One region of the Pseudarthrobacter sp. 1G09 genome, then DNA from elsewhere that is predicted to be linked to it. Evidence: riboswitches for the same ligand, from Rfam matches in the RefSeq annotation. Region 1 holds a riboswitch; each other region holds the start of a gene.

Region 1 (4,577 bases):
CATCCAGGTGGCCCTGGCCTCCAACTGCAACCCGGGCACTTCCTACACCAGTTCCATGGCCTACTGCGTAGCCACGGCCGTGCTGCAGATGCGGCTCAGCGTGCACGAGGCAGTCCGTGCGGCCACCTATGGCGGCGCGCTGGCGCTGCACAAGGATCGCGGCACAGATGCCGACGGCCAACGCGCCGTAGGTTCCATCGCCGTCGGACACCGGGCCGACCTGCACCTGCTGAACGCCCCGTCCGCTACCCATCTCGCTTACCGCCCGGGCATGCCGTTGACGTACGCTGTGTGGCGGGCCGGTGTCCGGGAACGGTAAACAGCGGACGTGCCCTCCGCAATTTGACGTTAGATGATCGTTTCGGGTCTGTTATGATCATGAAACGTCATCCGGAGCGGTGGCTGTTGTACCGAGAGGCCCCGCATGACCCGCACTGACCGCCTGACCGCCATCCTCGACTTGCTTGCCAGGACCGGCCAGGTGGAAGTGGACGAGATTGTCAACACCCTCGGGGTTTCGCCCGCCACCGCCCGCCGCGACCTGGACAGCCTTGCCAAGCGGCGGCTGCTGACCCGCACCCGCGGCGGCGCCACCACCGGCGCCCTCGCCTACGACCTGCCCGGCCGCTACAACCGGGACGACCATGCCGAGGCGAAGGAGCAGATCGCCCGGGCGGCGTCCGCCCTGATCCGGCCCGGTGCCGTCATCGGCCTGTGCGGTGGCACCACCAGCACGGCGCTGGCCCAGATCCTGGCCACCCGCGAAGACCTGAATGCCCCGTCCAACCAGTCAACGCTGACCGTTGTCACCAACGCCATCAACATCGCCGGGCAGCTGGCGGTACGGCCCAATATCAAGGTGATGGTGACCGGCGGCATCCTCAACCCGCGGTCCTATGAACTGGTGGGCCCGTACACGGACATCATCATGCAGAAGGTGGTCCTGGACATCGCCTTCATCGGCGTGAACGGCATCGACCCCGAGGTGGGCCCCACCAACACGGGGGAGGGCGAGGCCTCGGTCAATGCACTCCTGGCCAGCCGGGCACGGGTGTCCTATGTCATTGCCGATTCCTCCAAGGTGGGGGTGCGCGCTTTCGCCACCATGGACGGCTATGACTTCACGCGGCTGATCACGGACGCCGGCATCTCGCCGCGGGACAAGGCCGCCTTCGAGGCCAAGGGCACCGAGGTCATCGTCGCCCCCGTGCCCTGACACGGCGGGGCCATCAGCCCCGGCCCAGGAACTGCAGGCAAGATGGGTACATGCTGGTTCCCTCCCGCCGCCGCCTGGCGTTCGAAGTCTGGATAGTCCTGGGCCTGTCCCTGGGGCAGTCCGCCGTGTACTCGGTAGTGCAGCTCCTGGATAAGATGACCCGGGCGCCGCTGGCCGAGGGAACCTCGACGCTAAACCGCTCCCAAAGCACCCGCGAATACTTCGACCTGACCTATCAGCTCCTGGACATCATCTTCGCCCTCGTCCCCGTCCTGCTGGTGCTCTACTTCCTGTCGGGCTCCCGGCAGGCGGCCTCCGGGGACCTTGGAGCGGGGTCCGGATCAGCCTTCACGAAACTGGGCTTCACCTTCGCCCGTCCGGGTAAGGACCTGCTGCAGGGGGTGGGCCTGGCCGCCCTCATCGGTATCCCGTCGCTGGGCCTCTACGCTGCCGGCCGTGCCCTGGGGATCACTACCGCCATAATCCCCAGCGCCCTGGATGCCTACTGGTGGACCGTGCCAGTGCTGATCCTCTCCGCCATCCGTCACGGCATCGTGGAGGAAGTGATTGTGGTGGGCTACCTGATGGACCGCTTCGGCAAGTTCGGGTGGAGCGTGCCGCTGTCGATTGCCGTCAGTTCGGTGCTGCGCGGCAGCTACCACCTGTACCAGGGCTTCGGGCCCTTCATCGGCAACGTGGTGATGGGCATTGTCTTCGCCTGGATCTACACCCGGACCAAACGCGTCATGCCGCTGGTCATCGCGCACGCGCTGCTGGACATCGTGGCGTTCGTCGGCTTCAGCCTGTTCGGCAAGGCCGTCGGCCTGGGGTAGGCAGGGTTTGCCTGGAAATGGATTCGGCCGCCATGGGGTGGTGACGCCGTTGTCACCACCCCATGGCGGCCGAAGCTGTTGCGGACAGGCGTCCGCGTCTGTGGTCCGGTGTGCAACCGGACCACAGATGGAGGGTCAGAGGGTGACGGCTCCATTGGCGGTTTCGAACGTGACGGACAGGATGCCGGGGGTGCCGTGCGGGGCCACCCATTCGACAGCCACGTCCTCCAGCGGCTTCTCCACCGGCTCGCCCAGCCATTCGGTGACCCGCGAAGCGGAGCCGGCGATGGTAAGGCAGCTCATCTTGAGGCTGCTGTCATAGGCGTTGGACGGGTGCAGCGACGGGTCGCCTTCCCACTTGAGCATGTACGGGACCTGGGGGTCGGCGATGAGTCCCAGGATGCCGATCTGCTTCCACACCAGTTCCCGGCCGTCCGGGAACTTGCGGTTGCCGTTGACGGCCGAGCGCCCGAGGCGCTCTTCGAACGGGGCGAGGTCGTCCACTTCGACGCACCAGCCCATCCAGCCGCCGCCCGCCGCGGAACGGGCCCGTACGGCCTGTCCAAAGGGAGCCTTGTCCGAGGCGGGGTGGTCCAGGACCTCCACCACTTCGAGGTACTTGTGGCCCGCGAGCGGGATGATCATATTCCGGGTTCCGAACCGGGGATGCACCCCGCCTTTCACTGCCTCAACGCCGAGGGCAGATGCAATTCGTTCGGTAGTGGCCGCGAGGCCATCGTGTTCACAGGCGTAAGAGACGTGATCCATGCGCATGCCAACATCTTGGCACTTTGTGATCGGGCTCTCAGCTTAGGCTTGCCTTACTCGAAATTTCCGTTTTCCTGGGGATCAGTTTTCCGCCCTGCCGGCAGCCGCGGAGACCATGTTCGTCACAATCCTGTCCGCCGCCGCCAAGGTGTTCCTACACTGGGCGCAGGTCATGAGTGCCAGCGCCAAGCCCCGGCTCGCTGGCCGGCAACCCTCCATCCGCGGTGGGGTGCCCCGGGTGAGGACCTGGTTGTCCGGCAACGGCCGGGCGGCAAGCGCGGCCCGTACTGCTCTCAGCATGCCGGGCCCATGTCAAAGGAGCCTTGAATGTCCAACGGTTGGTCCTTCGAAACCCGCCAGATCCACGCCGGCCAGGAGCCCGACGGCGCCACCGGCGCCCGGGCCCTGCCCATCTACCAGACCACCTCGTTTGTGTTCCCCAGCGCCGAAAGCGCGGCCAACCGGTTCGCCCTGGCGGAACTGGCCCCCATCTACACCCGCATCGGCAACCCCACCCAGGAGGCCGTGGAGCAGCGCATCGCCAGTCTCGAAGGAGGACTCGGCGCCCTGCTGCTCAGCTCCGGCCAGGCCGCGGAGACCTTCGCCATCCTCAACATCGCAGAGGCGGGCGACCACATCGTGGCCAGCCCCAGCCTGTACGGCGGAACCTACAACCTGTTCGCCCACACGCTGAAGAAGTTCGGCATCACCGTGACGTTCGTGGCGGACCCGGACAATCTGGACCAGTGGCGGGACGCCGTGCAGCCCAATACCAAGCTGTTCTTCGGCGAGGTGGTCTCGAACCCGCGTCAGGACGTCCTGGACATCGAAGGCATCTCCGGGGTGGCGCACCAGGCCGGCGTGCCCCTCATCGTGGACAACACCCTCTCTACGCCGTACCTGATCCGTCCCCTGGAATGGGGCGCCGACATCGTGGTCCACTCGGCCACAAAGTACCTTGGCGGGCACGGCGCGGCGATCGCCGGCGTCATCGTCGACTCGGGCAAGTTCGATTTCAGCAAGGACCCGGAACGGTTCCCGGGCTTCAACACCCCGGACCCCACCTACAACGGCCTGGTCTACGGCAGGGACCTCGGGGAAAACGGGCTCCTCGGCGCAAACCTGTCCTACATCCTCAAGGCGCGCGTCCAGCTCCTGCGGGACCTCGGCTCGGCCGTCTCGCCGTTCAACGCCTTCCTGATCGCCCAGGGCCTGGAAACGCTGAGTCTGCGGGTGGAACGCCACGTGGCCAACGCCACCGAGGTAGCCCGCTGGCTGGAAGGCCGGGACGACGTCGAATCCGTCGCCTACGCAGGCCTGCCGTCCAGCCCCTGGTACGAGCGCGGCCGCAAGTACGGGCCCAAGGGGACGGGTGCCGTCGTCGCCTTCAACCTTGCCGGGGGAGCCGAAGCGGGGCAGCGGTTCGTCGACGCCCTGGAACTGCACTCCCACGTCGCCAACATCGGCGACGTCCGGTCCCTGGTGATCCACCCTGCCTCCACCACCCACAGCCAGCTGACGCCGGAACAGCAGGCGGTAGCTGGGGTGACGCCCGGCCTGGTGCGGTTGTCCGTAGGCATCGAGCACATCGATGACATCCTGGCAGACCTTGAAGCGGGCTTCCGGGCCGCCAAGGGCGCGGCCGGCTAAGCCGAAGACGTACGACGGCGGGAGGCCGGCCAGGCGGCCGGCCTCCCTTTCCGCCGGGCTGCCGTCAGGGAAAAGCAGCGCGGACCGGCAAGTCACAACCAGTCACATGC
Region 2 (4,577 bases), 1.2 Mb from region 1:
ATCACTGCCGGCTCCCGGAGCCGTCCGGGGTGGACAACCGCCCCGTGAGCTTACCGAGGCGCCAGCCCAGGGCGGCCGAGAGCAGGCCCAGCAGCACGGAGAGCCCCAGGTAGGCGATCCACACTGTGTGCTGCCCGTCGCGCGCCAGCTGGTCCACGGCAAACACCACCGCCGAAAACGTTGTGAAGGAGCCAAGCAGCCCAGGCCCCAGCCCGGCACGGAGCCAGAACGCGGTCTGCGGCCTCGCCATCCAGGCGGTGGTCAGGGCGGCCAGGACGAAACTGCCGGCGACGTTGATCCAGAGCGTTGTCCACGGCACCGACCCGGCGGGATCGGGGAAGGCCAGGCCCAGCCCGTACCGGAGTTCAGAACCAACGAGGCCGCCGGCGGCAACCGCCAGCCAGGCACGGCCCGAAGGAATCCACGTTTCCCTCATCCGGCGCTGCGCATGTCAGGACTCCGCCAGGATGCAGCCCTCGTGGGTCCGGCCGGTGTGGACCCACAGGGCGGAGGTGACCTCGTCGGCGAGATCGAATTCCCTGGTCCGGCCCGCACTGCTGATCCGCACGATCAGGGCGCCTCCGAAGGGCCGCCGTCCCATGATTTCAACCTCGGAATCAAGGTCGATCTCTTCGGCCGCGAGGTAGCGCAGCAGCTCAGGGTTGTCGTCGCTGATGCGGGTGATCCTGCCGGTGTGGCCCTCGTCGAGTTCGCCCATGAGGCGGGCAACGGGCATGTGGACTTTGCCGTCGGCCGTGGGAATGGGATCACCGTGCGGGTCGCGGTCCGGGTGGCCCAGCTGGGCTGACACCCGTTCGATAAAGGTGTCTGAGACAGCGTGTTCCAGCAGTTCGGCTTCGTCGTGGACTTCATCCCAGCTGTAGCCCAACTGCTGGACAAGGTACGTTTCGATGAGCCGGTGGCGGCGCACCATGGACAGTGCAAGCCGGAGCCCGGCGTCCGTGAGGGTAATTGCGCTGTAGGGCTTGTGGTCCACCAGCCCCTGGTCCTTCAGCTTGCGGACCATCTCCGAAACTGAAGAATTTGCCACACCCAGGCGCTGCGCCAGCTGCGAGGACGTGATGGGCTTGTCCTGCCATTCCGTGAACGAATAGACCACCTTGACGTAGTCCTCAATGGAGGAGGAGGGCGCGCTGGTCTTCACACGTTCAAGCCTACCCGTTGGCGGGACGCGGCCGGGATCCGCGTGTCACGCGCGGACGGCGCGCCAGGACAGCGTCAGGTACGGCAGGCTGAGTTCTTGACCCTCGGCGTGCCCCAGATGCTCATGGAGGTACCAGGTGAGGTTCGCCAGGACTTTGGCCCGGGTCTGTTCGTTGGCCTGCAGGTAGTAGCTTCGGGATTTGGCCAGTTCCATCAGGTCGGCAGGGGTGACAGGATCCTGCCAGCGGGTCACGTGCCCTTCGAGGCCCTCGAACTCGGGGCCCACCAGCGGCCGCTGTCCGGGCTTGTAGACGTCCCCGGCATGCATGATGCGGGAAAGCCGGTGCACCCACGGCACCGAGGTGTCCAGCTGGTTCCACACCAGTCCCAGCGTTCCCTGCGGGCGGAGGACCCTGGCCAGTTCCGTGCTGGCCGCGAGGGCGTCGCACCAGTGCCAGGCCTGGGCAACGCTGACGACGTCGAAACTTGCGTCATCAAGCCCGGTGGCCTCGGCGGTGCCGCGCAGGGCAGCAGCGGCCGGGTATTGGGCGGACAGTTGCGCGAGCATGTCCGCGGACGGATCGACGGCGGTCACGGACAATCCCAGCGCCAGCAGCAGGTCAGTGAACTTGCCCGTGCCGGCACCGACGTCGAGCGCATCATGGGCGCACGCGGGCACCAGCCACCGTGCCGATTCCGCCGGATACCCCGGACGGACCTTTTCATAGTGCTTGCCGCCGTCCTGGAAGCTCTGGCCGAGCTCCCGGCGCCGCCCGTGATCGAGCTTGGGCCCACCCCGAACCACGTACGGCCTCCTTCAGCTGATTCCCTGCGGGTACCGTCCGAATTTACCGCATGCACCCGGGCGCGGGCTTTACGGCCATCAGTCGTCGAGGCAGGGAGCTGCGCCGGCGGTTCCCGGGGTGTTCGGTGCCCAGTGGGGATAGGTCCTGGTGTCGTTGGCGGGCACCCACCGGCCGGCATCCACTACGTAGTCCCAGCCGAGCCCGTCCCGGCGGAGCTTTTCAATGCCTGCGAGGAGCCGCTGGGCATCTTCGAGCCGGGAGCCGACTCCGAAGCTTGCCCGCAGTGATCCTGATGGCAGGCCCAGGCGCTTCAGCAGCGGGTGGGCGCAGAAGCGGCCATCACGGAGTCCTACACCGTGTTCGGCGGAGAGGTATGCGGCTACCAGGCCGGCGTCGTAACCCGCCACCGAGAAGTTCACTACCCCAATGGTGTCTTTGTCAGGGTCGGTGTCCTTGAAGATTTGGTGCACCGTGACGCCGTCGATCGCCTGCAGGCCTTCCACCAGGTAGGCACGGATGGCCGACTCGTGGGCGTGCCAGCGGTCCTGGTCCAGGCTCGCGATAACCTGCGTTGCCCGCGCCAGGGTAGCCGCACCCAGCACGTTGGGGGAGCCGCCCTCATGGCGGGCCGGGCCGGTGGCCCAGCTGACGCCGTCGAGCTTTGCTTCCTTTACGGCGCCACCGCCGGCGAGGTGCGGCGTGCCGGCGTCGAGCCAGTCCGGGCGGCCCACCAGGACGCCGGCGCCAAAGGGTGCGTAGAGCTTGTGCCCGGAGAAGGCAAGGTAGTCGACGTCGTCGGCGCTGATGTTGACGCGGCGGTGCGGCGCCAGCTGGGCCGCGTCCACCACGATGCGGGCACCGTGCCGGTGGGCGAGGGCGGCGAGTTCCCGGATGGGAAGGATTTCGCCGGTGACGTTGGAGGCGCCGGTGACGGCCAGCAGGCTGACGCCGCCCTGCTCAAGCTCGGCGCGCACGGAATCGATGGTCCCGGCGATCGTGTCGGCGGCAACGATGCTCCGGTGGGGGACACCCTGCCACGGCAGCAGGTTGGCGTGGTGTTCGATGTCCAGGTAGAGGACGTCGCCGGCGGGTTTGCCGTCCGTGCCGGGGAGGCAACCGGCGAGCAGGTTAAGGGAGTCGGTGGTGTTCCTGGTGAAGATGACGGAATCGTCGGGACGTCCGCCGACGAACTCGCGGACGATGTTGCGCGCGTTCTCGTATACGGACGTGCTGATCTGCGAAGCGTAACCGGCGCCGCGGTGGACGCTGGCGTAGAACGGCAGGATCTCGTTGAGGTAGGCCGACACCACGGTCAGGGCCGGGGCGGAGGCCCCGTAGTCAAGGTTGGCGTAGCGGACGTGGCCGCCGGAGATCAGCGGAGCCAGGATTTCAGCGCCGGTAACCGCTGAAAGCGGACGTCCGGCGGCCGCCAGGCGTTCATCAGAGACGATTCCGGCGGTAATGGGGGAGTCGACGGCAGTAGTCATGGAGACCTCACTTCAGGACAGGACTCCGGCAGTGCTGGAATCCGCGCTTGCCGCATCCGCTCCGGACCGGCCTGGTCGTCACCCGGGGCACCCCACCGCGAATGGAGGGTTGCCGGCCAGCAAACCGGGGTTTAGCGCTGGCACTCGTGACCTGGATAAAACCATAGAACATCCGGCGGCCCGGCCTGAAGCCGGGAGGATTGTTAAGGGTTTTGTTACGTGCGGCCCGGAATCGGGACTTTCTTCGAAGATTACGACGGCGGGCGCCCCCTTTTGGAGGCGCCCGCGGTCAATTATTCGGAAGTAGGCCGGCCTACAGCAGGTCGTCCAGGCCGGGGTTCAGCCGGTGCAGCACTTCGGTGTGCAGGATGGAATTGGTCGCCAGGGCGTTCCCGCCGAACGGGCCGTCCTCGCCTTCAAGGGAGGTGAAGCGGCCGCCGGCCTCCACCACGATGGGCACGAGGGCGGCCATGTCATAGAGGTTCAGTTCGGGCTCGCAGGCGATGTCCACGGACCCTTCGGCCACCATGCAGTAGGACCAGAAATCGCCGTAGGCGCGCGTGCGCCAGACGTCCTCAGTCAGGCCCAGGAAGTCGTCAAGATTGCCGCGTTCCTTCCAGCCACCCAGGCTGGAATAGGACAGCGAAGCGTCGGACAGGGTGGAAACGTCGGAGACCCGGAGCCGGGTGGCCGATGCGAGGGAACGGCCCATGTAGGCCCCCATGCCTTTGGCGGCCCACCACCGCTTTCCCAGGGCGGGTGCGCTGACGACGCCCACCACCGGCTCGCCCTCATCAACCAGGGCGATGAGCGTGGCCCAGACGGGAACACCGCGGACGAAGTTCTTGGTGCCGTCGATGGGATCGATGATCCACCGCCGGGAGCCGTGGCCGGTGCTGCCGAACTCTTCACCCAGCACGGCGTCGCGTGGTCGGGAGCGTGAGAGCTGGCCGCGGATGGCTTCCTCGGCGGCCTTGTCCGCATCGGTGACCGGCGTCAGATCGGGCTTGGTCTCCACGTGGAGGTCCTGCGCCTTGAAACGGCTCATGGTCTGGTCATCCACGGAGTCGGCCAGGACATGGGCCAGGCGCAGGTCGTCGTTATAGGTCGAAGCGGGTTG
Region 3 (4,577 bases), 820 kb from region 1:
GGGTTCCCTGGCCGAGCTTGCGAGGTTAGGGAGCGGGTGGGGAACGACGGCGGGCGGTCACCTTTCTTTGGGAAAGGTGACCGCCCGCCGTCGTACTCCTTGGAGGATTAGACCGCTTTCTGCAGCCCTGTGCGGGCCATGGCATCTGCATAGGCCACGCGCATGTCCTGGAGGTACTCCTCCTGGCGCGCAGGGGAACCGGCGAAGGCGCGGCCGCTGAGGGAGCGCACTTTGTAGGTCTTCAGGCCGCGACGCCACAGCAGCGGCACCTCGGTCTTCAGGAGTGCGTTGGCCAGCCGGTTGGCTTCGGTGCCGTGCGCCACGATGACTGAAGCGCGCGGGACGAGGGCGAGGAACTTGAGCAGCGGCTTGAGGCCGGCCTGGATCTGGTCCGGGGTGAACTTGCCGTTCGGTTCGCCCGGGACGTGCCAGGGGTGGACGTTCCACGGCATGACGTACTCGGGCCGCAGCCCCAGCTTCCACTGGATACCGAGCATGCGGGTGGCAGCGTCCTGGTCGCCGGCGGTGATGAAGCCGGAGCCGTCCGCCTCACCGATGTTGGAGAACAGGCTGATGATGCGGCATTCATCAACGTCGTGCATGGGGTCGACGTAAGGCACCACCGTGCCCGGCTTGGTGTCCTGCAGGGAATCGCACAGCTCGTTGACGGCGGCGACGCTGGGCTCGTAGCGGCGGTTCAGGAGCTGTTCGTGAAGGGATTCTGGTGCAAGGGCGGTCATATGGTGCTGGGTCTCCTGCGGGGATTGGCGGTGCCTCCGCCTGCGGAGGAGGGCGCGTGAAGGCGCAACTCTACATCGGCGGTGTGTTTGGGGTGGGCCGGTCAACCCGGCCTTCCCCAGTTTAGCAAGCCTCGGGAAGCGAAACGCCGGTTGCGCGTATTCCGGTGACCGGATGCACACCCGGGGTTTCGTCCTTCCGGTGTTTCTGCGGCGGCGGGCTACCAGAGCCGCTTCGTGGCCCGGCGCGCACCTTCGCCCAGAGCTTCCAGTTTTGCGTAGGCGATCTGCGGGTGGACGCGCCCGCCCAGGCCGCAGTCGGTGGAGGCGATGACATTTTCCCGGCCGACTACATCAGCGAAACGCACAATCCTGTCCGCCACCAGGTCCGGGTGCTCCACCACGTTGGTGGCGTGGGAGACGACGCCCGGAATGATCACCTTGCCCTCGGGGAGTTTCGTGTCCTCCCAGACCCGCCACTCATGTTCGTGCCGGACGTTTGCTGCCTCGAAGGAGTATGCGCCGGCGTTGACCTGCAGGACGGAGCCGAGGATGTCTGCGAAGGGGATGTCCGTGGTGTGCGGGCCGTGCCAGGAGCCCCAGCACACGTGCAGCCGGATCTGCTCCTGAGGGAGGTCCCGCAGCGCCCAGTTGGTGGCCTCAACCCGCAGCTGGATGAACTTCAGGTAGTCCTCCAGCGCCGGTTCTGGATTGATCTGGTCCCAGCTTTCGGCAAGGGACGGGTCGTCGAGCTGGACGGTCAGGCCGGCGTCGATGATGGCCTTGTATTCCTCCCGCATGGCGTCGGCGCAGGCGTAGACGAGTTCCTCGTCGGACTTGTAATACCCGTTGGCCACCCGTGCGCATGAGCCGGGGGAGAGGGACGCTATGAAGCCCTCCGTCAGCCCTGCTTTGGCGAGTCCCGTCTTCAGGTTGGTGACGTCCGAGGCCACGAGGTCCTGGCCGGTGTAGGTCAAGGGGCCGGCAATCCTGGGCTGGGCGACGCTCTTCCGGTGGGCCAGGATTCCCGACGACGGGTCGTTGTAGGCGTCGTTGAACTGCTGGCGGTCCCGCCGGTCAGGGAAGGAGGTGAGGACGACGTTCCCGGGCGACGAACGCCGGACCTCGGAGTCTGCCCAGCGGTCCACATCGGTCGGCTCCAAACCGCCGAGCCGCGCGAAGGAGTAGTTCCACCACGCCCCGTAGTCAACAGAGCTGGCCATCGTGTGGCCGTACTCTCCGTCGTTGGGAATGTCGATGCCAAGGTCTTTTTGGCGCTGGACGACGTCAACCACGGAGGCTTCGAGGAGTTCCAGGAACTCCGGCGTGATCCCGTCAGCCTCCTTGGCGGCGTTCGCAGCGATGAGTTCCGGCGTCCGCGGCAATGAGCCTGCGTGGGTGGCGCGGATGTGGTCGGTGTTCTGGGGCACGGTGGAGTTCCTTTCCATCGGTCCTGGCAGTAGCACCTTCGGGGCAGGGAGACCTCCCTGCTGTACAGGTTGCTGCGGCGTCACTGAGCCAGGTCTCTCAGCCGCTCCGGATGGGTCACTTCCACTCAAGCCCACCCGCCAAAGGTGGGGCAAGTCGGTTTCACGATCTGACTTGCTTTGCGCTAAAGCAAGCAGTCATAGGTTTCCCAGGATTTGTCGATTCCATTGACAGGTTTCAATCAGCTTGATTGGCTGTTGTCACAGCGCGCAATGGGGGACATGGCCGCTGGACGCACTCAATGCACTCGAAAGAGGTAACGCACGTGAAGAAATCCCTGGCTACTTTTAGGACCCTTGCCGTTTCAGGGGCCCTTGCACTGGCGGTTGTCGCCGCTCCCGCTCCAGCCATCGCTGTGGGGGAGGGCCCCAACTACGGTGGCAACGGCCAGATCACCACCTCGAAGCTGGCCACCTATGACCAGATGGTGTCGTTCCTGAAGGACCAGGACGCCAAGCAGCCGGCCATGGAACTTGAGGTCATCGGCAAAACGGTCAAGGGCCGCGATATCCACCTGGTCAAGTACATCTCCGACCCGGCCAAGCCCACCATCCTCTACCTGACCCAGCAGCACGGCAATGAGCAGCTGACCACAGAGGGAGCACTGGAGTTCGTCAAGCACCTGGGCACCGGAAAATCGGCGGACATCCTCAAAGGCGTGAACATCCTGGTGGTTCCGATGCTCAACGCGGACGGCGCCATGGGTGACGTCGACTTCTCCCTGGAGGACTACATCGCCAAGGGTGACCGCAACATGACCCGCTTCAACGCCAAGGGCGTGGACCTGAACCGGGACCACATAGCCAAGATCCAGCCGGAAACCCAGGCCCTGCACAACAACGTGATGCGCAAATACCGGGTCGACTACATGATCGACCTGCACCACCAGGGCACCCGGGCAGAGCGCGACGGCAAACTCGTCTCCGGGTCCATCCTGTACCCCACCACCCCCAACGCCGATCCCGCCGTCGTCGAAAAGTCCAAGCAGCTTGGCGCCGTCGTCTTCGACAACGTCGACTCCACCGGCTGGGGCCACCTCGGCAAGTACCAGGGCGGCAGCGCCGAGACCATCAGCCGCAACGGCATCTCGGTGGAATACGGCATCGCCACCCTGCTCTTTGAGATGCGCGGCATGTCGGACCACTACCTCGACGGCTACGCGCTGGGGCAACGCAGCAACGGCTACCTGATCAAGCAGACCGTCACCACGCTGACGTCCACCGCCGCCGCCATCGCGGACGGTTCAATAGCCGACGCCGATACCTCCTTCTGGGACACCCTCGCCGAGCAGACCTCCCGCCCGGCGGGCGAGGCCGACGACGAGTAACCGCAGCAGGACGGGACGTCCCGGTTCTTTACCGCGCGTAAAGCACCGGGACGTCCCAGCGAGTGGTCAAAGTGCACTATCGGCTAAACTTGGGTGGTAAGGGCCCCGGGGCCAACGCGTTCGCCAATCCGCCTGCGGAACGGCGGGAGCCGGTCCACTCGGGGCATTCTCATGAACGGCGCTGAACCAGGACCGCCACGCTGTGGCGCCCGGCCGGCCCGAACGAATGGGGGAGGATCCCATGCCAGCAATTGTGATCGTAGGAGCCCAGTGGGGCGACGAAGGAAAAGGCAAGGCCACAGATCTTCTGGGCGGCCGTGTTGACTATGTCGTCAAACCCAACGGCGGCAACAACGCCGGGCACACCGTCGTCGTAGGCGGTGAAAAGTACGAACTCAAGCTGCTTCCGGCAGGCATTCTTAGCCCCAACGCAGTCCCTATCATTGGCAACGGCTGCGTGGTCAACCTTGAGGCCCTCTTCCAGGAAATCGAAGGCCTGCAGGCACGCGGCGCGGATACGTCCAAGCTTCGCGTCTCCGCAAACGCCCACCTCGTGGCCCCGTACCACCAGGTCCTGGACAAAGTCACCGAACGCTTCCTGGGCAAGCGCGCCATCGGCACCACCGGTCGTGGCATCGGCCCCGCCTACATGGACAAGGTGGCCCGCCTGGGCATCCGCGTCCAGGACGTCTTCGACGAGTCCATCCTTCGCCAGAAGGTGGAGGGCTCGCTGCACCAGAAGAACGAGGTCCTGGTCAAGATCTACAACCGCCGCAGCGTTGTGGTCGATGAGATCGTCGAATACTTCCTGTCCTTCGCCGAGCGGCTCCGCCCGCTGGTCATCGACAGCACCCTGGTGCTGAACACTGCCCTGGACGAGGGCAAGGTAGTGCTGATGGAAGGCGGACAGGCAACCTTCCTCGACGTCGACCACGGCACGTACCCGTTCGTCACCTCCTCGAACCCCACCGCGGGCGGCGCATCTGTGGGCTCGGGCATCGGCCCTACCCGCATTTCCCGCTCCA

The links. Region 1 has a riboswitch for S-adenosylmethionine ahead of ACP3TD_RS07550 (bifunctional o-acetylhomoserine/o-acetylserine sulfhydrylase). Riboswitches for the same ligand answer to the same signal wherever they lie in the genome.
Region 2: linked by a shared signal. The riboswitch ahead of ACP3TD_RS13055 (aminotransferase class V-fold PLP-dependent enzyme) and the one ahead of ACP3TD_RS07550 (bifunctional o-acetylhomoserine/o-acetylserine sulfhydrylase) in region 1 are both predicted to bind S-adenosylmethionine.
Region 3: linked by a shared signal. The riboswitch ahead of ACP3TD_RS03930 (cobalamin-independent methionine synthase II family protein) and the one ahead of ACP3TD_RS07550 (bifunctional o-acetylhomoserine/o-acetylserine sulfhydrylase) in region 1 are both predicted to bind S-adenosylmethionine.

Annotation. Positions count from the first base shown of each region.
Region 1 covers NZ_CP188306.1:1,639,725-1,644,301, forward strand. Annotated here, with positions in the region: gene ACP3TD_RS07530 (amidohydrolase family protein) at 1-319, shown strand, start outside; gene ACP3TD_RS07535 (DeoR/GlpR family DNA-binding transcription regulator) at 425-1,216, shown strand; gene ACP3TD_RS07540 (CPBP family intramembrane glutamic endopeptidase) at 1,267-2,049, shown strand; gene ACP3TD_RS07545 (VOC family protein) at 2,185-2,823, opposite strand; SAM riboswitch class IV at 2,986-3,101, shown strand; gene ACP3TD_RS07550 (bifunctional o-acetylhomoserine/o-acetylserine sulfhydrylase) at 3,145-4,467, shown strand.
Region 2 covers NZ_CP188306.1:2,838,084-2,842,660, reverse strand. Annotated here, with positions in the region: gene ACP3TD_RS13075 (fluoride efflux transporter FluC) at 1-5, opposite strand, end outside; gene ACP3TD_RS13070 (fluoride efflux transporter FluC) at 2-436, opposite strand; gene ACP3TD_RS13065 (metal-dependent transcriptional regulator) at 452-1,165, opposite strand; gene ACP3TD_RS13060 (class I SAM-dependent methyltransferase) at 1,211-1,969, opposite strand; gene ACP3TD_RS13055 (aminotransferase class V-fold PLP-dependent enzyme) at 2,048-3,457, opposite strand; SAM riboswitch class IV at 3,496-3,609, opposite strand; gene hisN (histidinol-phosphatase) at 3,771-4,577, opposite strand, start outside.
Region 3 covers NZ_CP188306.1:823,845-828,421, forward strand. Annotated here, with positions in the region: gene ACP3TD_RS03925 (uracil-DNA glycosylase) at 108-740, opposite strand; gene ACP3TD_RS03930 (cobalamin-independent methionine synthase II family protein) at 959-2,167, opposite strand; SAM riboswitch class I at 2,179-2,284, opposite strand; gene ACP3TD_RS03935 (M14 family zinc carboxypeptidase) at 2,467-3,552, shown strand; gene ACP3TD_RS03940 (adenylosuccinate synthase) at 3,794-4,577, shown strand, end outside.